DNA from 4 places in the Micromonospora sp. NPDC007230 genome. Region 1 is predicted to be linked to each of the others. Evidence: riboswitches for the same ligand, from Rfam matches in the RefSeq annotation. Region 1 holds a riboswitch; each other region holds the start of a gene.
What was found. A riboswitch is a leader RNA that binds a small molecule or an ion and turns the genes downstream of it on or off. The one in region 1 is predicted to bind cyclic di-AMP.
Positions count from the first base shown of each region.

Region 1 (5,430 bases):
ATTACCGTCGGCGCGCCGGCCGTGCGGTGACGGGAGCCGCCGGGGTCGGTCACGCCTCGGCGGCGCGCCTGTCGGCCGGTTCGGCGGTGAAGAGGGCGAGCAGGGCACCGACCTGCTGGTCGGCCTCCGCCGGGTGCCGGAAGTGGCCGCTCGGGTTGATCGTGTACTCGTTGCGCCGGCCGACCCGGGTGCGCCGCAGGTAGCCGCCGGCCGCCAGGTCGGCGACGATCGCCTGGGCGGCCCGCTCGGTCACCCCCACCTCGTCGGCCACGTCACGCAGCCGCGCGGTGGGGTTGCGCGCGATGGCCAGCAGCACGTGCCCGTGGTTGGTGAGGAAGGTCCAGTTCCGGCCGCTCCCGTTCTCGCCCGCTGTCGTCGCCATGGTGGTCATGGTATGGCCCCGCGCCGGTGTCGACCGGCCCCGGGCGGCGGCGGGCCGCAAGCGGGCGGCCGTCAAGTGACCGGTGACGTATGAAATCCGTATCACGTAAATCTTGACGTGTCTTGGCTCGGGTGTGACCGTGGTGGTCGAGGCCGCCTCTGCCGCCGGCCGGCTGACCAGGTCGTTTCGCGCGAGGACGAGGTGAGTGCAGTGCTGCCGACCAATCCCGAACAGGCGCTCGCCGAGCTGTTCGCCGGCAACCGGCGGTTCGTCACCGGCGTACCCCGTCATCCCAACCAGGACGCCGAGCATCGCGCCGCCGTCGCCGACGGCCAGCACCCGTTCGCGGTGATCGTGGGCTGTGCCGACTCCCGGCTCGCCGCCGAGATCATCTTCGACCGTGGCCTCGGTGACCTGTTCGTGGTGCGGACCGCCGGCCACACCGTCGGCCCCGAGGTGCTCGGCAGCGTCGAGTACGCGGTCACCGTGCTGGGCACCCCGCTGGTGGTGGTGCTCGGCCACGACTCGTGCGGCGCGGTGCAGGCCGCCCGCGAGGTGGTCGCCACCGGCACGCCCCCCGCCGGCCACCTCGGCGCGTTGGTGGACGCCGTCGTGCCCAGCCTGGCCCGGGCCGCCCGGGAGGGTGTCGAGGACCTCGACGAGATCGTCGACATCCACATCGCGCGGACCGTGGAGGCGCTGCTGGCCCGGTCCGCCGTGCTCGCCGAGCGGGTGACGGCCGGGCGGTGCGGGGTGGTCGGCATGTCGTACCGGCTCAGCGCGGGCGAGGTGCGGACGGTGGCCGAGGTGCCGGCCGGCAAGCCGAGCGCGACGCTGCCGGGCGCGGCCACGCCCGCGGACCCGGCGCCCACCGCCGTCGCCGGTTGAGCCCTTCCTGACGCCGAGGGGCCGCCCGCGCGGTGGCGGGACGGCCCCTCGGCGTGGTACTCCGGCTACAGCAGCGACACGTGCACGTGGTCGGTGTGGTTGGAGGGACCGCTGTAGGACTTCCAACCGGTCGCCGGGAACCAGATCTGCCGGTTCCAGATCACGTAGTAGACGCCCAGCCGGTCGGCGTTGCGGATCAGGAACGCGGCGAGGTTGTTGCCGTACATCCGCATGTCGTTGTTGTGCCAGGGGGAGAAGCCGCTGCGCTGTAGCGACCAGTCGCAGGCCCGGCCCTTGGGGTGCTCCCAGGGGCCGCCCGGGCGGTAACAGCCCACGAAGCGGTCGAAGCCGGCCCGCTTGACCTCCTTGTACATGTGCAGCGTGCGCGGGGTGATGTAGCCCGAGGTGGTCGGATCCTTCACGCTGCGCGACTCGGGCTTCCACCCCCCGTCAGCCGTCCGGCCGGGAGCGATCCGGGCGACCGGGGAGGTGGCCGCGACCAGACCGGCGGTGAAACCCCGCCCGCCGACCAGCCGCAGGGCCTTCTCCGCCTCGGCCTTCTCGCGCCGCATCGCGTTGGTCTGCTTCTGCTGCTCGCGGATCTCCGCATCGAGCGCGATCTTGGCCTGTTCCGCGCGGTTCTTCGCGGCGTTGACCTCGGCGAGCTTCTGCGCGTTCATCAGGTTCAGCTCGTCGAGGGCGGAGGCCCGCTGGACGAACGAGTCGGGCGCGTTGCTCTCCAGCAGCAGGGCCATCGCGCCGATCCGGCCGGTCCGATAGGACTGCGTGGCGATCTGGCTCACCTGCGGCCGCAGCGCGTCCAGGTCGGCCTGCGCCGCCCGGATCTCGAGGGCCAACTGGAGTTGGCGCTGCTTCGACTTGTCCAGCTTCGCCTTGGCCTGCAGGAAGCCGCGATTGGCGGCATCGATGACCTCGGTGATGAGCGGAGGATCGTTGTCCTCCTCGTGGCCCGATGGGTTGGGGGTGTTGGGTGCGGCCAGCGCCGGGGTGGGCCCGGCGACGATGGCGAACGCGGTGAGCACGGCCACCACAGGTGTCAACCAGCGGCGCAGGGGTGCCGTCAACAGTGTTCCCTTCCGTCGACCGCCGACCGGGTTAGCTGTCGGGTTCGGGACGGAAGTGGCCCCTACCGCTCGCGCGGATTCACCCCAGGTACCTGGTTCCCCGGTTCGCCACAGGGCGATTGGGCGGTGGTGCCGCTGGCGCCGGTGCGCGCCTTTGGCGGTTACCGGCAGCGAGGTTACCCGAGAGCCCGGTCGGGGATCTACGCCCGGAAGCCGACCAATCGCACGTTTTCGTCGTCGCCCTGCGTGACCAGCGTCGCGTTCGCGCCGGCCGGTCACGCTGCGGAGTGTCACCATGCCGCTTCCGTGCTCCTCTCCGGTCCGGATCGTCCGGCGGCCGCACCGCCGAGTGCCTCCAGCGCGTCGTGCCGTTCGGCCGGCGGCCGGGACGACGGCGGGCGGGCTCCGGCGTCCGTCGCGGCGCCGGCCCGTCCGGCGGTCCGGACCACCGCCGCCAGACCGGTGGTCAGCGGTACGGCGGCGATCAGGCCGAGCGTGGCCACCGCGCTCCGGACGATCTCCTGCGCCATGAACTCGCTGGTGAGGATCTCGCCCACCGGTCGCGAGTCGGCGACCAGCAGGAGCAGCAGCGGCAGCGACGCGCCCGCGTACGCCAGCACGATGGTGTTGACGGTGGAGGCGATGTGGGCGCGGCCCACCCGGGTGGCCGCCCGGTAGAGCTGCATCCGGGACAGCCCCGGGTTCGCGTTCGCCAGCTCGGTGACCGTGGCCGCCTGGGTGACGGTGACGTCGTCCAGCACGCCGAGCGAGCCGATGATGATGCCGGCCAGGAGCAACCCGTGCAGGTCGACGTTCTGCTGGAACATCGACAGCGTGGTGGCGTCCTCGCTGCCGTAGCCGGTCAGGTGGGTGGCCGCGGTGGCCAGGGTGCCGAGGATGCCGGTCAGCACCAGGCTGCCCAGGGTGCCGAGCACCGCCACCGAGGTTTCGGCGGTGATCCCGTGGGTCAGGTAGAGCACCACAAACATGATCAGCGCGGCGCCGACGATCGCCACCAGCAGCGGCGGCTGGCCGGCGCCGATCCCGGGCAGCACGAAACCGAGCAGCACGGCGAAGCTCGCCACCAGGCCGCCCAGCGCGGCCAGTCCGCGCCAGCGCCCGAACGCCACGATGGCGACGGCGAACAGCACGGCCAGCCAGACCAGCGGCGTGCCGCGCTGGTGCTCGGCGATGTTGTAGGTCTTGATCGTCGGGTCGGCCGGGTCCATCAGCTCGACGAGGATGATCTTGTCGCCGACCTCGATCCGGGATGCCCCGGGACCGGACGGGAGGGGTGCTTCGACCTGCCGGCCGGCGTCCGGGCCCTGCTCGGCGGCGACCGTCGCGGTTCCGCACGGCCCCGTGGCCTGGCCGGTGCCGCCCTCCGGCGTCGGCGGGCACGGCTCGGTCACCACCCGGGTCACCGTGCCGTGGTAACGCGGCAGGTCCGCGCCACCTGTCGGCTCCCGGCTGTCCCGCGGCCACAGCACCAGCGCGGCGACCACGGTCACCAGGAACAGCGGCACCACCGTCGCGACGAGGATCCGTCGCACCCCGGTCGGGGCGGGCGGAGCGGGACGGGTGTGGTCGGCGCCCATGGCGTGTCTCCCAACGAGTCACAGCGCGATACGTGTCACCGGGCTGGTCGGTTCACCGGGCCGGCGCTGGCGTCGGCCGGGGAGTGCAGGCCGGTCGCCGCCGGGAATGGTAGCCAGGCCCGGGGCGCGACGCAGGCGATGAGCGATCTCCGGTGGTTCCTGCCGGCCCGGCCCGCCGCACCCACTAGCGTGGTTCTCGTGCGTACGGCGCCAGCGGTGACGACCGGACCGTGGGTCCGGCTCCTGCTGCTGCTCTGCACCCTGGTCGGCCTGACCGCCATGCACACTCTCGGCCACGGCACGCACGCCTCCGGCGGCCCGGGGGACCACGCGGCGGCCAACCACGGCGCCCCGCCGGCCGCGGTGGCCGGTCCCGCCGCCCTGCCGGCCGCGGTGGCCGGCATGGCCGGCGACTGCCACGGTGACGGCTGCGGCCCGGCCCGGGTGCTCCCGCCGGCGGACGCCCAGGCCCGGCTGCTCCCGCTGGGTGATCCCGGCGGCGACCGGTCCGGCTGGAGCATCTGCCTGGCCGTGCTCGGCGCGTTCGCCGTCACGCTGCTGGTCGCCCTGCTGCTGCGGGCCGGGTCCCGGACCTACGGGCCGGCCGCCAGGGTGGCCCTCGGGGCCGCCCCAGGACCGCGCGCCCCGCCGCCCCGACCGTACGGGCTGCGCCTGGCGGCGGTGTCGGTGCTGCGCAGATAGGACGCCCGGCGCGGGAGGACCGGAAGACCGGTCACCCGCGTCCGCCGTCCGCTGCGTACGTTTCGACACCGAAAGGCTGTTCCATGTCCACTCGTACCCTCGCGCGTCGGGCCGCCCTGGCCAGCGCGACCGTAGCCGCCGCGCTCGCCCTCACCGGCTGTGGCGGTGGCGACCACTCGACCGCCGGCGCCGGCCACGACACGCCCGTTACGGGATCGCCCTCCCCGGGGGCCTCCTTCGGCGACGCGGACGTGACGTTCGCCCAGATGATGATCCCGCACCACCGGCAGGCCGTGGCGATGGCCGAGCTGGCCGACGACCGGGCCGCCGACCCCGAGGTGCGGAGGTTGGCCGGGCAGATCAAGGCGGCCCAGGCGCCGGAGATCGCCAGCATGACCGACTGGCTCAGCGCGTGGGGCCGGCCGGTGCCTCCGGCCAGTGCCGGCCACGGCATGCCGGGGATGGACCACGGCATGCCCGGGATGATGTCCGACGCCGACCTGGCGACGCTGAAGGCGTCGTCCGGGGCCGACTTCGACCGGCAGTTCCTGACCATGATGATCGCCCACCACGAGGGCGCGCTCACGATGGCGCAGGCGGAGCTGACCGGGGGCGCCAACCCCGAGGCCAGGGCGCTCGCCCAGCGGATCGTCGACGCCCAACGGGCCGAGATCGACAGCATGAGGAAGCTGCTCGACGGGCGCTGACGCGCAGCCGTTGGGGGCCGGACGCGCCGTCCGGCCCCCAACGGGCCTGGTCAGCCGCGCTTCATCAG
Region 1 is NZ_JBIAFE010000006.1:279,011-284,440, forward strand. It holds gene ACFYML_RS11770 (helix-turn-helix domain-containing protein) at 50-391, opposite strand; gene ACFYML_RS11775 (carbonic anhydrase) at 593-1,270, shown strand; gene ACFYML_RS11780 (coiled-coil domain-containing protein) at 1,336-2,355, opposite strand; cyclic di-AMP (ydaO/yuaA leader) riboswitch at 2,361-2,491, opposite strand; gene ACFYML_RS11785 (YibE/F family protein) at 2,646-3,953, opposite strand; gene ACFYML_RS11790 (hypothetical protein) at 4,152-4,655, shown strand; gene ACFYML_RS11795 (DUF305 domain-containing protein) at 4,739-5,362, shown strand; gene ACFYML_RS11800 (metal-sensitive transcriptional regulator) at 5,413-5,430, opposite strand, start outside.

Region 2 (5,430 bases), on a different contig from region 1:
CCACGAACTCGATCTCGCCGAGTTCCCGGGCTCGGCTGCCGGCCGCCCGGGCGAAGGTGCCGGCCGCCCAGCCGACCGCAGCGCCGGCCAGCGCGGCGCTGATCAGCAGCGCCCAGGGCAGCGCCGGCCGCCGGCCGGCGAGCGCGTCGAAGGCCAGGGTGGCCCGGCGGCGGGCCTCCTCGGCAGCCGAGCCGACCAGGTCGCTGGCGTCGTCGGCGAGGCCGGAGCCGTTGCGGCGGGCGGACCGCGCGGCGCCCCGGACACTGTCGCCGGCGGCGTCGACAGCGGAGAACAACTGCTGCCACGCGTGGTCCGCGATCCGCTCGGGCTTGCTGCGACGGTCCAGCAGGGTGGATCCGAACATGGTTACCTCCTCGGGGTGCCGAAGGCCGACGGCCACTTCGGACTCCGGCGACGATCGGGCGCGGGACGGTCCGCCCATCCCGGCCAGTGCCCGCAGCGGACTCGGCGCAAACCACCCCGGCGCGCCCCGTCGCGGCCGACTGGGGCAGGATGGGACAGACCACCCGAACGCGCCGAGGGCCGGGTGCGGGCCCGGCGAGCGGGGGGCGGCTACCCTGGGTCGGCGGATCGGCGACCCTCGTCGGTCGTTGAATAGTGAGAGCCTGTCGTAGCCGAAATAGGAACTGGAAGGTCCGGATTGGGATGCCCAGGTGTGCCCAGTCCGCGAATTGCTCATCCCGAGGGGTGGCGACCGAGGCCGTCGGAGGAATACTCTCGGTCGCGGCCCGCGTACTGATGAGGCGCCCGTACGGGCGAGTGGAGGTGTTCGCGTGAGCCTGTCGATCGTGAAGTCTGTTCAGCCGGGTGGTGTCGTCCAGATCGCCCCGCGGGGCGAGATCGACGTCGACACCGCGTACGAGGTGCGGGAAGCGATCGCCGAGGTGCTTGCGAAGGGCCGGCCCGCCCGCATCGAGCTGAACATGCGCCTGGTCACCTTCATCGACTCGGTCGGCATCAGCGCCATGGTCGCCGGCTTCCAGACCGCCGAGGTGAGCGGTGTCAAGCTGGTGGTCACCGAGCCGAGCCGGTTCGTGCACCGGCAGCTCTGGGTCACCGGCCTGCTCGGCCTCTTCGGCGCTCCCGAGCCGTACTTCGCCGACACCCCCACGCCCGAGGTGCTCCCCGGCGCCTGAGCCCTGCCAGGCGGACCGCCCGGACCGGGTCTTCCGACCGTTGCCAGCCGGCCCCCGGTACGGGACGATCGTGCCCACCGGCGACGGCTAGGGGAGTACGGCTTGCTCAGCAGCGACAGTTTCAGCTACACCGTGCAGGCTCGGTGCGCACGGGCGGAGGCGGTCGCCCTGCTCAGCGACCTGACCCGCCAGGGCGAGCTGCATCCGCTGATCGTCCGGGTCCGCCAGCTCCCGCCCCGGCCCGGCGCCCTGGCCAGCTACGCGATCACCGACCGGCTGGCGCTCGGGCCGCTGCACTTCCCGGTCACCTACCAGGCGGACGTGCTGGTCGCCAACGAGGACGAGGTGGTGACCGTGGCCCGGCAGCAGCCGGCCACCACCGTCCGCAACCACACCCGGCTGCGGGACGAGCCCGGCGGCGTGGTGCGGATCGACGTCGAGATCACCCTCTCCGCCCCGGCGCCGCTGTTCGGGTACGCCTTCCGGCAGGCCCGGGCGGCCCATCTCGGCCTGGCCAGCCGGCTCGGCGCGACCCTCGAGGGGCACGCCGACTGAGCCGGTGCGGCGACCCTACCGGCTAGGCCCGCCGCCCGGCGGTTTGCGGCAACTCCGGCTCGGCTGGCGGCCATGATTCGGCCTCCGCGCCGCCAGGCGGCGCTCCGGGCCGAATGAAGGCCGGTCTGACCCCGCGCCGCGACCGGAAGCCGTCGCTGGAGCCGTCGGCCGGCCGCCGGGTCGCCGACGTGGCGCGGCGCAGCCGTCCCCACGGCTTGTAGGTGGACAGCACGGTCATCAGGATCAGCAGGCTGCTGGAGACCGCCGGCGGGATGACCAGGTCCAGCCGGTCCCGGGTGGCGAGCTCGGGCCCCAGCTCGGCGAGCCCGCGCACGGTCGGGGTGAGCAGCAGCAGGACCAGGCCGAGCATCCCGGTGGTGATCGCGAACTTCACCAGCACCCAGCGCCAGCGCAGCAGGCCCCACGGGGTGAGCAGCGCGCTCGCCAGCCCGACCAGCCAGACCGCCACGCTCAGCGGCGCGAAGAGGTATGTGACCAGCAGCCCGGCGGCCGGATAGACCACCTCCGGGTCGGCGCCGCGCAGCCCGGCGATGCCGAGGGTGACCAGCACCAGGTCGGCGCCGAGCCAGCCCAGCGAGGTGACCAGGTGCAGGGTGAGCAGTGCCTTGCGCGTGGTGGGCGAGAGTCGGCTCATGCCCTCGATGCTCGGCCGTCGCCGGCCCGGCGTCGTGGGCCGCGCGACGACATCCGGCGTACGTCGGTGGGCGTACGGTGGCCCGCCGGGCGGCGGGCCACCGCGGGCTCAGTACACCGACAGGTGCACGTGGTTGGTGTGGTCGCTGGACGGGTCGCCGTTGCCCCCGCTGTACGCCTTCCACCCGCTGCTGGGCAGCCAGATCTGCTTGTACCAGATCACGTAGAGCACGGCGAGCGGGTCGGCATTGCGGATGAAGTACGCGGCCAGGTTGTTGCCGTACGTCTTGTCGCCGCCGGTGGCCACCCCGCCGAAGCCGTTCTTCTGGGCGGCGAAGTCGCAGGCCCGGCCCTTGGGATGCTCACCCGAGCCGCTGGGCCGGTAGCAGGAGACGTACCGGGTGAACCCGGCCGCCTTGGCCTGCTGGAGCGCGTGCAGCGTGCGCGGGGTGATGCAGCCGTCGGCGGGCGTCGGGTCGTTGACGCTGCACGACTCCGCGGGCCAGGAACCGTCGGCGTTGCGCTTCGCGGGGGTGGCGTTGGCCCGGGACGTGCCCTGCACGCTGCCGCCGGCGGTGCCGGTGGTTCGGTTGTTCGCCACCTCCAGCGCGCGTTCCGCCTGTGCCTTGCGCTTGGCCATGATCGCGACCTGCTTGCGATGTTCCCGGATCTCGCCGTTGAGCGCGTTCTGGGTGCGGGTGGCCTGGTCCCGGGTGTCGATCAGGTCGCGCAGGGCCCGGTCCTCGTGTGCGGCGACCTGCTGCAGGGTGAGCGCCCGGTCCATGAAGCCCTCCGGGTTGCTGCTGCCGAGCAGCGCCGCGGCGGTGCCGAGCCGCCCGGTCCGGTAGGCCAACCCGGCGAGCTCACCGACCTTGGCGTCGCGTACACCCAGCTCGCTGTTGATCGTCTTGAGCTGGGCGGTGAGCTGCTGCTGCCGGCTCACCGACCGGTTCAACGCGGTCCGCGCCTCCAGCCAGCCCTTGCTGGCCGCGTCGAGCTGCGCGCGCAGCGCCGGTGTGCCGCCCTCGTCGTCGCCGGGTGCGGCGGCGAGCAGGCCGGTCGGGGGAGCCGCCGAGGCGGGGGAGACCGGCGTGGCCGCGACGCCGAGGGCGAGCGCCGCGACGAGCAGGGCCGCCAACCGGGCGGCCGTCCTTCGTACAGGTGCCACTGGTGGCATTCACGTGTCCTTCCGTCAACCGCCGACCGGGTTAGCTGACGGGTTCGGGACGGAAGATCCCTACCGCTGACGCGGATGCACCCCAGGTACGTGGTTCCCCGGCTCGCCGTGCTGTGGCGATTAGGCGACGGCCACCGCGGACGCTGCTGGGCGTCGCCCGGCGGAAGCCGCGACCGAGCCTACCGGCGCTGTTCCGGCCCGTCGCCGTAGGCGGCGAACGGGAATCGGGCATAAGCCGGCACTAGTGCACAATAGCCACTTGGAATTAAGGTTGTCCTCAATTACCACTCGACGGATCCGCACGCGCCGGGTGACGCCCCGGGTTCGATCTGCAACGTGGCGTGATCGATCCGGAAGTCATCGTGCAGCGCGGCCCGCGCGGCGGCGAGCACCTCGCCCACCTCGGCGTCGGGGGTGGTGGTCAGGTGCGCCGAGGCCACGTCCATGCCGGAGGTGAGCGTCCAGACGTGCAGGTCGTGCACCTCGGCGACGCCGGGCACCGCGGCCAGCCGGTCGTGCACGGCGGTCACCTGCAGGTGTTCCGGGGCGGCCTGCACCAGGATGCGGACCGCGGCCCGGCCGAGCCGCCAGGTGCGCGGCAGGATGAACAGCCCGATCGCGACGGCCACCAGCGGGTCCGCCCACCACCACTCGGTGAACGTGATGACCAGGGCGGCGCCGATCACGCCGAGCGAGCCGAGCAGGTCGCCGAGCACCTCCAGGTAGGCCCCGCGCAGGTTGATGCTCTCCTGCGCCCCGCTGCGCAGCAGCCCGAACGCGACCAGGTTGGCGAGCAGGCCGAGCACCGCCACGGCGAGCATCGGCCCGGCGAGGACCTCCGGTGGCTCGCCGAACCGGCGGACGGCCTCGACGAGCACGTACGCGGCGACCGCGCCGAGCAGCACCGCGTTGGCGAGGGCGGCCAGCACCTCCAGCCGGTAGAGCCCGAAGGTGCGCTGCGGATCGGTCTCGGCGCGCCGGGTGGCGGTGATCGCGGCCAGCGCCATGCCGATGCCGAGGACGTCGGTGAACATGTGCCCGGCGTCGGAGAGCAGGGCCAGCGAGCCGGTCGCGAAGGCGGTCGCCGCCTCGACCACCATCAGGGCGCTGAGCAGCCCGAAGGCGGCCCAGAGCCGGCCCCGGTGGCGGTGCGCGGCGTTGGCGACCGTGCCGCTGTGGTCATGACCTGCGCCCACGCCCACACCCTTCCGTTCCGCACCCCGGCCCGACCCAATCTATGCTCACATCGCTATATGTGCGAGTGAATGGGGGTCGCCGGAGCCGCCGTCAGCCCACCGGGTCGAGGGTGGTGAGGCGCTGGGTGGCCCGGGAGAGCGCCACGTAGAGCGTGCGGACGCCGGACCCCGGATCGGCCCGGATCTCGCTCGGGGCCACCAGCACCACGCCGTCGTACTCCATGCCCTTGGCCTGGAGGCTGGTCACCACCTGCAGCCGGCCGCCGCCCAGCTCGCCCAGCCAGCCGGCGACCTCGTCCCGGCGCGGCACCGGCGTGATCACGCCGACCGTCCCCTCCACCTCGGCCAGCAGGGCGCGCGCCGCCGCCACGGTGGCCGGCGCCAGCTCGGCGGGGGGCACCGCCAGCTCGACCGGCTCGACGCCGGTGGAGCGGACCGCGGTGGGCAGCGGCAGGTCCGGGTAGAGCCGGCGGATCTCCGCGGCCGCCACTGCGAAGATCTCCGCCGAGTTGCGGTAGTTGGTGGTCAGCTCGTACCGGTACCGGCGGCGCCGCCCCAGCGCCTGGTCCCGGGCCCGGGTCAGCTCCTCCGGGTCGCCGGTCCAGGCGGTCTGCGCCGGGTCACCCACCACCGTCCACGAGGCCAGCCGGCCCCGCCGGCCGATCATCCGCCACTGCATCGGGGAGACGTC
Region 2 is NZ_JBIAFE010000018.1:51,338-56,767, reverse strand. It holds gene ACFYML_RS23880 (hypothetical protein) at 1-364, opposite strand, end outside; gene ACFYML_RS23875 (STAS domain-containing protein) at 795-1,157, shown strand; gene ACFYML_RS23870 (SRPBCC family protein) at 1,260-1,712, shown strand; gene ACFYML_RS23865 (hypothetical protein) at 1,735-2,367, opposite strand; gene ACFYML_RS23860 (coiled-coil domain-containing protein) at 2,476-3,543, opposite strand; cyclic di-AMP (ydaO/yuaA leader) riboswitch at 3,548-3,680, opposite strand; gene ACFYML_RS23855 (cation diffusion facilitator family transporter) at 3,825-4,739, opposite strand; gene ACFYML_RS23850 (HelD family protein) at 4,831-5,430, opposite strand, start outside.
Region 2: it holds a riboswitch for cyclic di-AMP, as region 1 does, so the genes downstream of both, ACFYML_RS23860 (coiled-coil domain-containing protein) here and ACFYML_RS11780 (coiled-coil domain-containing protein) in region 1, are expected to answer to the same signal.

Region 3 (5,430 bases), on a different contig from region 1:
GCCACCCCTCGTCCACAGGAGCACCTATGAAAAGCGTTTTCCGCCAGCTCGCCATGTGGCTCGGCGCGGTCGCGCTCGCCGTGGCGGCCGCCCTGACCGGCCCGACCGCGGCCCAGGCGGCGGCACCGGCCTGGCCCCTGCTGAGCAACGGCTCGACCGGCGCCAACGTCACCACCGCCCAGTACCTGCTCCGCCACCGCGGCTACAGCATCGCGGTCGACGGCCAGTACGGCGCCGGCACCACCTCGACCGTGAAGTCCTTCCAGTCAGCCAACGGCCTCTCCGCCGACGGCCAAATCGGCGCGCAGACCTGGAGCAAGCTGGTGGTCACCCTGAGCGCCGGGGCCAACAACGACGCGGTCCGCGCGCTGCAGACCGCACTCAACAAGTACGGCTACGGCCTGGCCGTGGACGGCGACTGGGGCCCGGCCACGACCAACGCCGTGAACAACTTCAAGTCCGCCCGTGGCCTCTCCGGCGGCTCGGTCGACACCACCACCTGGCAGTACCTGACCGGCGGCAGCGGCGGCACCGGCAACTACCGGCTGGTCATCGGCAAGTCGGTGCTGCCCCGCAGCGAGTACGACGATCCGCACCACGACTACCCGGCGATCGACCTGCCCACCGTGACCGGCACGACCACGTACGCGATCACCTCCGGGACGATCGGGCACGTCGGCGGCAGCTGTGGCCTCGGCATCGGCATCACCGCCGACGACGGCGCCTACTACCTCTACTGCCACCTGAACTCGCGCTCGGTCGCCGCCGGCTCCCGGGTCAGCGCCGGCCAGGTCCTCGGCTACACCGGGGCCACCGGCAACGTGACCGGCCCCCACCTGCACCTGGAGGTCCGGGTCAACGGCGCCAACCGCTGCCCGCAGAACATGCTGCTGGCCATCTACGACGGCGTCGCCCCACCCGCCCCGTCCGCCCTGCCCGCCACCGGCTGCTTCTACTGACGCAACCTGCGGTCGTGATGTCGTCGCCCTGCCTGCGGGGCGACGGCGTCACGGCCCGTCGGGCGCCGCGAACGGCGCGAGCAGGTCGAGGATGGCGGCGGGGTCCTCGACGTGCGCGTTGTGGCCGAGCCCCGGCAGCGTCGCCATCGGCACGCCCAACTCCTTGAGCTGTGCGTCGGACACCATCGGGTCCTGCTCGCCCCGGGCCAACAGCACCGGCACGTCGGTCGCGGCGAGCAGGGCGGGCAGCTGCGGCTCCCCGACCGCGAACGCGGCCGGGTCCATGGCCAGCCGCCAGCGGCCGTCCTCGCGGCGCAGCCCGGCGTCCACCACCGGGTGGTCGGGGGCGAACAGCCCGGTCAGCCCGGCCACCCGCAGGTAACGGCGGGCCGCCTCGTCCCGGCTGGCGAACCAGGTCACCGGCCGCTGGGCCAGCTCGCGGGCCTTGTCCAGCTCGGCCGGCGACCAGGCGACCTTGATGCCGAGCCCGACCACCCCGTCGATCGGAAGCTGCCGCGTCCGTGCGGCCAGCGCCAGCGCCACCACCCCGCCGAGCGAGTGCCCGAGCACCACCAGCCGGTCCCGGGGGCCGAGCCGGTCGGCGACCGGGCCGAGCCCCGCCACCACCCGGTCCGCGAGCGCCTCGAAGGAGTACGCCGGCAGTTGCGGCGACCAGCCGTGCCCGGCCAGGTCGGGGGCCAGCCAGCGGCCCGCCCAGCGGCGCTCCAGCAGCGGCGCCCAGGGCAGCCACACCTCACCGGTGGCGCCCATGCCGTGCAGCAGCAGCAGCTGGCGGGTACCCGTCTCGTCGCCCATACGGCGCAGTGTGCCACCGGACGGACACCAGGCGCGAGACCGGCCCCGGATACGACGTCGGGCACCGGCTCCTGGAGCCGGTGCCCGACGTGCAGGGGTGGGATCAGGCGGAGTAGCCGCGGGTGCCGGCCCAGTTCGCCAGATCGATGGTGGTGATCCAGTACTCGGGCAGCGCCGGGTTCGCCGAGTCGGCGATCCGCACCGTCCGGCCGTCGTCCTTGTAGCCGACCACGGCGATGTAGTGGCCGCCGGGGAACGAGTGCCAGCCGCCGTTGGTGTCGGTGGCGGAGCCGGCGATGTTGACCACCACGCCGCGGCCGTCGGTGATCGCCTTGACCACGTCGGCCTGGAGCTGGTCCATCTGCGCCGGGGTCGCGGCCTGGCCGGGGATCATGTGGGTCCGGTACGGGTTGCCCTTGACCATCTGGTTGAGCCCGCGGGTGGTGTCCTCGGCCGAGTTGGTGCCGTTCTCGCCGGCGTTCAGCGGGGCGACCATCGCGTCCTGGGTGGTCTCGACGCCGCTCGCGCTCAGCGCGTTGCGCACCGCGGCCGGACCGCAGTTCCAGTAGGCGGTCTGGGCCTCGTAGTTGTAGTCGAGGACCTTCGTCGACGGCGGCTTCGGCTTCGCCTTCGCGGTCTTCGTCACGTCCGGGTCCGGCTTGGCCGAGCTGGCCCTCGCCGACGGCGACGCGCTGGGCGAGGCGGTCGGGGACGGGGCGGCGACCCGGGCCTCGCTCCGGGTGGCGACGTCACCGAGGCGCGGGGCCAGTTCGGCGACGGCGGCGGTGGTCTCCTGCCGGACCGGCGCGTCGTTCGTGCCGGCCAGTGCCGCGCTGGCGCCGCCGGCCAGCACGAGGGCCGCGGCGGAGCCGGCGACGATCTGGTACGGGCGCTCGGTCGCGAGGCGCCGCAGCTGACGCTTCAGGTGGTGCTTCACGTGTTCCTCCACGGGGGCCGGAGCGGCACACGCCGGCCCGACGCGCGGAGTAGCTCACGCGCGTTCCTGGGCGGGGTGGCCGCGGGAAAAGAGCGCCCGGCGGACCGGGCGGCGGGGGTCGGTTACCGGAACGGACTCGCGGGTCAGGCGAGCGCCGGCACCGTGGCGCCGTGGAGGCGGGGGGAGGATCGGGGGGTGGTTCGCACGAGGTTGGAACTCCTTCCGTGGCCGCCTACCGGGTTAGCTGACGGATTCGGGCGGGAAGTAGGCCCTACCGCGGGCCTCGGCTCGCGGATTCACCCCGGTGTTGCACTGGGTCCCCGGTTCGTGAGATCACGATTGAGCGGGTCGGCGCGGCGTCGCCACTTGCGATCGAAAACCGCACCGGACGCGCTGACACTACCGGTGGGTACGCCGCCTGCCAAGCGCGCCCACCTGCGTAAACGTCAACCACCGTTACCGAGACCGGAACAGTCGGTCACTGACCCGACTCAATGGGACGACCGTTTTTAACGGGAACCGGCGGGTGCCTATCGGACATCCGGGTGGGGATCGAAGGGGAATTGCGGGGCTCGATCGCCCCGCCTGATCCGGTTGACCGTTTACCCGGTCGCCGTGACCGGGCTCACCGAATTCGGATAACGATTCAGCCGACCCGCGCCGGACGCCACCGTGCGGGGTGCGCCGCGACGGCGCCGGTCGGCACCGGGGCGAGGGTCTGGGTCACCGCCTCGGCGGGGCGTACCGGGACCGCTCCGGGGCGCACCGCCTCGGCGGCCGCGTGCGCCTCCACGGCCAGCACCCGGGCCGCCTCGGCGGCCACTTCGGCGTCCCGCCAGGCCCGCTGCTCCCGCTCGGCGGCCGCCCGCCACCGGGCCCGCCGGCCGTCGCGTACCACCCGGGTCAGGGCGATCTCCTGCTCGGCCGGATGCCGGCGCGGGTCCCACCCGTTGCGCCCGGCGAGGACGTCCGCGAGTTGCCGGGCGGTCAGGTCGCCCTGCCAGTGCGCCGTCATGGCGGCGTGGTGCAGCCACCGCTCCCGGGCCGCGTACTCGGCCGGCGTCCGGGGCGTCCGCGGCTCGGGCAGCACGGCGGCCCCCGCGAACCGCCGGGCGGCCGCCTCGGCCTCGTCGTACGCCCGCCAGGCCCGGTCGACCTCGTCGTGCGCGGTCAGCCACTGCTCGCGCCACCGGCGGGCGGTCTGCCGGGCCCCGGCGGCGGCGACCGCCACCTCGTCGGCGTACCGGCGCAGGTCGGCGCGGCGGGCGGCCGCCACGGCGGCCGGGTCGGGGGCGGGATCCGGCGGAGTCCCCCGCTCGGGCCGGGCGACCAGGGCGGCGAGCACCCCCAGGGCGAGCACGAGCAGGGCCGACCAGATGGCGGCGGCCGCGGGAACCTCGGTCAGGAAGTGGTAGAGAAGGGTCTGCTTCATGGTCGGCACCTCACGGGAACGACGTGGTGGAGAGGTCCGCACGGCCGGCGGGGCGGGGGCGCGACCGGGTACGGGCGCCGCCACCGGGCCGGTGCGGGTGAGGTTCGGGTACGGCGTGGGCGGGCCGGGGCCCGCCGGGCTCGTCAGCGGGCGGGCGGGGCCCGGGAGCCGACGGTCGCCGGGACCAGCCCGACCAGGACGCGGTGCCGGTCGGCCGGGGCGACCACGACGCCCCGCACCGACGAGTCCGGTGCGCTGGCCAGGACGGCCTGCCGGTCGCCGGCCGCGTCGGCGCCGGACGACGTCCACCCGGTCGCCGCAGCCGATCCGGTGCCGATCCGCGCGGCGGGGCCGGGCGCTCCGGTCCCGGCCCGGACCACCGCGTCGGCGGCCCCGCCGGACCAGCGGATCAGCGCCCGGAGGGTGGGGTCGGCGCCGGCGGACTCGGTGCCGCCGAGGTGCCCGGCCCGAACGGTCGCGGTGTCGACGGCGACCGCCGCGGGAGCCGCGTGCGCCGCCGCGGCCGGGCCCAGGGGCAACGTGGCGGCGCCGAGCGAGCAGGCGACGACCACGGCCAGGCTGGCCAGCATGCGCGCGGTCCAGCGCGCCACCCACCACACGGGACAGGTGAGCGCGATCGGAAGCACCGGTCCAAATTACCGTCGAACCGGCCGTATCGCACCGTCCCCGGGCGTGTCGCACCGCCGCAGAGGCGCACCGGCCAGCGTGGACACCGGCCCGACGGCGGGGGTGTGGTTCTGCGGCCCGCTCAGCGCGGGTCGCGCCGCCCCGCGTACTCGATCGACCGGGGCCGTGGCACGCGGACCTCGACCGGTGCGGCGGGGGTGGCCTGCGCGCGGGCCCGCCGGGGCGGTCCCAGCCGGCGCATCATCGGCGTCTCCACCCAGCGGTGCAGGGCGGCGGCGAGCAGCAGGTTGCCCAGCAGGAAGCCGAGCACCGCGAGCGGTCCCCACCCGCCGCGCAGCCCGTCGCCCCAGTGCCCGGTCAGGCGCAGCACGGCCTGCATCACCAGCACGTGCACCAGGTAGAACGCGAAGGAGACCTCACCGAGCCAGACCATCGGACGAGACCGCCACGGGGTGCGCCGGCCGTGCACGTCGGCGTCGGCCGCGGCGGTGATGACCAGGAGGTACGCGACCGCGAGCAGAGCCGCCCAGAGCTCCGCGCGGACCCACTGCGCGGCGACCACCCAGGTGGCGACGAAGAGCAGGCTGGCCACGGTGAGGTTCGGGCCACGCCAGCGGCCCCGGCGCATCAGTTCCGCC
Region 3 is NZ_JBIAFE010000003.1:352,651-358,080, forward strand. It holds gene ACFYML_RS06845 (peptidoglycan-binding protein) at 27-959, shown strand; gene ACFYML_RS06850 (alpha/beta fold hydrolase) at 1,008-1,775, opposite strand; gene ACFYML_RS06855 (C39 family peptidase) at 1,879-2,724, opposite strand; cyclic di-AMP (ydaO/yuaA leader) riboswitch at 2,927-3,068, opposite strand; gene ACFYML_RS06860 (hypothetical protein) at 3,359-4,144, opposite strand; gene ACFYML_RS06865 (hypothetical protein) at 4,288-4,791, opposite strand; gene ACFYML_RS06870 (acyltransferase family protein) at 4,914-5,430, opposite strand, start outside.
Region 3: it holds a riboswitch for cyclic di-AMP, as region 1 does, so the genes downstream of both, ACFYML_RS06855 (C39 family peptidase) here and ACFYML_RS11780 (coiled-coil domain-containing protein) in region 1, are expected to answer to the same signal.

Region 4 (5,430 bases), on a different contig from region 1:
CTGCCAGGGCAGTGCGCGCATCTTCGCGGCGACAGCCGGGTCGGACAGGATCGCGGAGAATTCGGCGGGGGTCATGGTGTCGTCCTTCGTCAACAGGGCCCGCAGCTGGGCGAGCGTGCCACGGTATGCGTTGCAGTCGGTCTGTCCGGACGCGCCGGGGCAGGCGACGTTCGACCCGTACTGCCAGATCGACGGGGTCACCCCGCCGTACGCGGCCCAGCCCGGGCCGCCGTCCCCGCCACCTTGCGCGTAGACGGCAGCAGGCGCGCCGGTGGGGTTGCTGCCGTAGTCGCTGGCGACCAGGGGTGCGTTGAGCGGCCGGAGGTCGGGCCGGCCGAGGTTCCCGTCCCAGTTCCACTTCGGTAGGTAGATCGCCAGCACCCGCTGATCGACGGCGTGCCAGCGGTCCACGAACCGGCGTACGTCGTCGAAGCGCGGCCACAGTCCGTTGGCGACCAGCTCCGGGTAGCGCTCGACGTCGAGCATCGCCCACACCGCCCCGATCCCGTCGAGGGTGCTCCGCAGATAGTCGACCTGCCGGTTGGTGCTGGCCTGATCGCCTCTGATCAGGTTGTGGTAGCCACCGATCACGTCGAAGCCGGCGCCGGCCGCACCACGCGCCATGTCGGCGACGTGCGGGCTGGGCGGGTGGAAGCCCTGCGGGTCGCCGTAGCTGGCGCGCAAGCACAGGACGGGAGAGGTGGCCCGGCGGACCGCCGCCCAGTCGAACTCGCCCTTGACGCGGTCCCAGTCGTGGTAAGACAGGTCGACATAGATCACAGCCATTGCCATCACCTCTGCGGCCCACCGTAGCTCGACCCATCTGACCTGCGCTAACGCGAAAATTGGTCAGTGAGACGGGGGCGGTCGGTGGCCCGAGGAGCGGCCGCCCTGCGGTCAGATCTGGCCGGTGTAGAAGCCGTGGCGGGCCAGCGGCTCGACGATGTTCTGTTCCTCATATGCCAAATGCGACAGCAGGGTGTCGGTGAGGATGTCCACCGCCCGCTGAACCTCGGTGAAGTCCCCCGGATTGCGGATCAGGTCGACCAGGGCCCGGTCCACGCCCTCCACCACGTCGTGGATCACCACGTGCTCCGCCGCCAACCGGTCGAGCACCGGGGCCAGCCCCGGATCGGCCCGCCGCAGGTGCGGGAAGATCGAATTGTCCTCCAGCCCGTGGTGCTGGGTGACCACCGTGCAGTACGCGGCGCAGTACGCCCCCAGCGTCCAGTTGTTCTGCCGCATGGTCATCTGGTTGAGCACGGCCCGGGCGGCACCGGCGGAGACCACTCCTCGTTTGACCTGTTCGAGCAGGTCGCGCACCTGCGCCAGCTCCTGACGCAGGTGGTCGTGCACGTCGACGAGGTGCGCGCCGACGGCCTGCGCGTGCGGGGTGTAGACGTGCCCGGCCGGCGCCGGCGGGGCGACCGGGCGGGTGGACTCGTCCCAGAGCTGGTGGTCGGTCAGGCGTACGCCCGGATCGGAGGTGGGGGTGACCGCGAGCGCGGTGGCGCCCCCGGCCTCGACCGCCTCGCGCGCTTCCTCGACGGCCCTGGGTCGGGTGCCCGGCTCGGCGCGCTCGGCGGCGACCAGCTCCCGCACCGCGGGCGCGACCTCCCGCGCGAAGAGCTGGATGGCGGTGGGGTCGTCGGCGCCGAGGATGAAGGTGGCGATGCCGTGGTCCAGCACCAGCCCGGCCAGCTCCTCCACCCACTGTTCCGGCGGCCCGGTGAGGAAGCCGGTGGACGACCAGGTGAACTGGCCGCTGACGTTCAACAGCCGCCGCACCGACCGGGGATCCCGCCCGGCGGCCTCGGCACCCTCGTCGATCAGCGCGTTCATCCCCGGCAGCTCGTCCGGCCCCTGCGACAGGTACGCCAGCGACGGCAGCCAGCCGTCCGCCGCGCGCCCCACCAGCCGCAGCATCCGGGGCTTGTACGCGCCGACCCAGATCTCCACCGGGTGGGCCGGCGCCGGCCCGCGCTTCGCCCCGACCACCCGGTGGTACGTGCCCTCGACCCGGACCATGCCGCGCCGCTCGACGTCCCACACCTCGCGGATCACCCGGATCGCCTCGTCGAGCGCGTCCACCGCCTGCCCGGGGGACAGCCGCCGACCGCCGACCGCCTCGATCGCCTCCCAGAACGCGCCCGCGCCGAGGCCCAGCTCGACCCGGCCGCCGGTGAGCAGGTCCAGGCTTGCCACGCTGCGTGCCAGCACCACCGGTTGGCGCAGCGGCAGGTTGAGCACGTTGCCGGCCAGCCGGATCCGACTGGTCGCGGCCGCGAGATACGACATCAGCGTCCAGGTGTCCAGGAAACCTGGCTGGTACGGGTGATCCTGGAAGGTGACCAGGTCCAGGTTGACCTGCTCGCAGAGCTTGGCGAGCGCCACCACCTGCTCGAACTCGCCGGCGGCGGGGGTGAGGAAGCCGCCGAAGGCCAGCTCGTGTCCGTAGTCAGTCATGTTCCTCCGCCTGCGCACCCGAGCCCGGCGACCGTGCCGGACCTCGCCACCGTAGTCGGTGCCGGATCGGCGCGCGCCCGCTCCCGCAACCGCGGCGATAACCAGGCGGACACCCAGCTCAACGAGGCGGACCTGCGGGCCGTCCACCTTCGAGCGGCCATACGCGACCCTGCGCAATGCCGGCGCGTACCCGTGATCGTGGTGCTGGTCTCCGGCCGGCCGCTGGACGTCGCCGGCGAGTTGCCGAACTGGACCTGAATGGCGCTTGTAGAGCACCTGTGGACGCCGCGCAACTCGTACGGTGTGGCCTTCGCTCGGCCGGGTGAAGAACTTCACAAGAAGTGGGCGATCATCCGAAACCATCCCTAACGTCGACTGCGTTCGCGATCGCGGACACCCGGGCCGGTAACGCCTAATCCCGCCGCCGGCCCGTCGGTACCTGGACCTCAGGCGGGAGCGGGGGACCCACATGTTCCTCGGTGCTCGACACCTCGGGGTGAAGCCGCCCATCCGGCGGCCGGGCTCCTCGGCCCGAACCCGACAGCTCACCTCGTCGGCGTGGAGGAACCCACATGGCAACTGAACACGTCGCACGTCATCGGCGCACCACGCAGCGTCGCGTCGCCGTCGGGGCGCTCGTCGTCGGTGCCGCTACCGGCGCCGCCGCCATCCTCGGGCCGGCCGCGCCGGCCAGCGCATCCAGCGTGAACTGGGACGCCATCGCCCAGTGCGAGTCCGGCGGAAACTGGCACATCAACACCGGCAACGGCTACTACGGTGGCCTCCAGTTCTCGAAGAGCACCTGGAACGGCTACGGCGGCCAGAAGTACGCCAGCCGCGCCGACCTGGCCAGCCGCGGCGAGCAGATCGCCGTCGCCGAGAAGGTCCTCGACGGGCAGGGCATCGGCGCCTGGCCGGTCTGCGGCAAGAAGGGCGGCTCGACCAAGCACTACTCCACCAAGGACTCCGGCCCCAAGAAGTCGCACAAGAAGGTGACCAAGGACCGGTCGTCCCGCGGCGACCAGCCGGCGACCCGCAGCCACCGGCGTACCGCGCCGGCGTCGGGCGGCGCGACCTACACGGTCCGGTCGGGTGACTCGCTGTCGCTGATCGCGGAGGCGAACCACCTCGCCGGCGGCTGGCAGGCACTCTACGAGCGCAACAAGCGCGTGGTCGGCGACAACCCGGGCCTGATCTTCCCAGGCCAGCACCTCCGCCTGCGCTGACGCCCCTGGCAGGTGGGGCGCCCCACATTGCGCGCTGACGCACGGAAAGAGTGGCCATCCCGCCCGGGACGGCCACTCTTTTCGTGACCGAGGCCCCGGGTGCTCGCGGTGTCCCGGTCGGGGGCGGTTGCTATCGTCGCGGTGCTCCGGAAAGACGTGAAGAAGGCGCGGATATGACCAACGACTCGTTCTCCGCGGCGGCAAGCCTCGACGAGCTGCTCACCAGGACGCAGCAGGCGCTGTCGGCCATGCGCTCGCGGGCGGCCGAGCACCCCGACGGCGACCCGGGCGAGCTGCTCCGCGCCGAGGGCGCGGCGGCCGACGGCCGGGTCCGGGCCGTGGTGGTCCAGGGTGGCCGGCTGGCGTCCGTGACGGTGGACCCGGAGCTGGCCGGGGACGGGATGGAGGCGGTCTGCGGGCAGGTCGTGTTGGCCGTCAACGCCGCCCTCGCCGCCCTCGACGCCCAGGTCAGCGCCTCGGCCCGGGCCGACGTCGACGCCCTGGCCGCGCGGCTCGGTGGTATCGAGGGGCAGTCGGTACGGCAGATGGAGCTGTTCAGCCGGGCGGTGGACGACGTGATGGCCCGCCTCAGCCGCGGCCCCGACGCGGGGACGCGGGCGGGCCGCACGAGCTGAGGAGGGCATCGCCGGCTGTCGGAGCAGGCCGGCCGCGGTACCGGCGGTGAACGCGGCGACCAGCAGGCCCGCGACGGTCAGCGTCACAACTGCGGCACGGACGCGCCGGGGTGGGCGCAGCGCCCCACGTACGGCTGAGCCGGCGGAGCGGCCGGCCGTCGGGAGGACGACGACCGGCCGCTCGGGGCGTGCTCAGGAGAGAGTGACCGCCGTGTCGTCGATGACGAACGAGGTCTGCAGGGAACTGTCCTCCACCCCGCTGAACGAGATGGTGGCGGTCGTCCCGGCCAGCGACGAGACGTCGAAGGACCGCTGTACGTAACCGGCGGCCTTGTTGAGGTTGGAGTAGGTGGCCAGAGTGGTGCTGCCCGCCTTCACGGTCAGCTTGTCGTAGGCGGTGGTGGTCGTCGACTCCGCGCTGTCGATGTGCAGCCAGAAGGTGAGGGTCGCCCGGCAGCCGGACGGGATCGTCACCGACTGCGACAGGGTGTCGGTGTGGGCGGTGCCGTAGCCGTCGAGCCATGCCTTCCACGAGCCGCCGTGCGCGGCCTGGCCGGTGGAGGTGGTGATGACCCCGGAGGAGGCGCTCCAGCTCACGTTGCCGGACTCGAAGCCGGGGTTGGCCAGCTTCTGGCCGGAGCAGGAGCCGGTCGGCGGCGGGGTGGTGCCGGAGCAGGTCGGGTCGCCGGACTGCGCCGGTACGCTGACGGCGTCCCAGGCGGCCTTGACGGTGTTGAACTCGGTGCAGCCGGTGCTGCCGTAGAGGTTCTTCGCCGCCTGCAGCGTCCAGGTGCGGTACTTCAGGTACGACGACGACGTGGTCTTCATCAGCATCGCGTTGTACATGATCTTGATGGCTTTCTGGATGCCGAGGCCGGTGACCGAGCTGCCGTTGCAGGTCGGGCTGGACGGCTGGCCGTTGGTCGGGCTGCTGCCCATGGCCAGCAGGTAGAACCAGTGGTTGCCCGGACCGGCGGCGGCGTGCACCTCGGTGGACGGGATGCTGCTGGAGTAGCAGTTCGGGTCGCCGAGAGCCGACGGGTTGTACATGTTGCGGATCGGGCCGCTGCCCACCAGGTTGACCTTCTCGCCGACGAGGAAGT
Region 4 is NZ_JBIAFE010000002.1:397,987-403,416, reverse strand. It holds gene ACFYML_RS04725 (hypothetical protein) at 1-786, opposite strand, end outside; gene ACFYML_RS04720 (LLM class flavin-dependent oxidoreductase) at 898-2,466, opposite strand; gene ACFYML_RS04715 (hypothetical protein) at 2,500-2,724, shown strand; cyclic di-AMP (ydaO/yuaA leader) riboswitch at 2,866-3,040, shown strand; gene ACFYML_RS04710 (transglycosylase family protein) at 3,039-3,692, shown strand; gene ACFYML_RS04705 (YbaB/EbfC family DNA-binding protein) at 3,866-4,327, shown strand; gene ACFYML_RS04700 (M4 family metallopeptidase) at 4,520-5,430, opposite strand, start outside.
Region 4: it holds a riboswitch for cyclic di-AMP, as region 1 does, so the genes downstream of both, ACFYML_RS04710 (transglycosylase family protein) here and ACFYML_RS11780 (coiled-coil domain-containing protein) in region 1, are expected to answer to the same signal.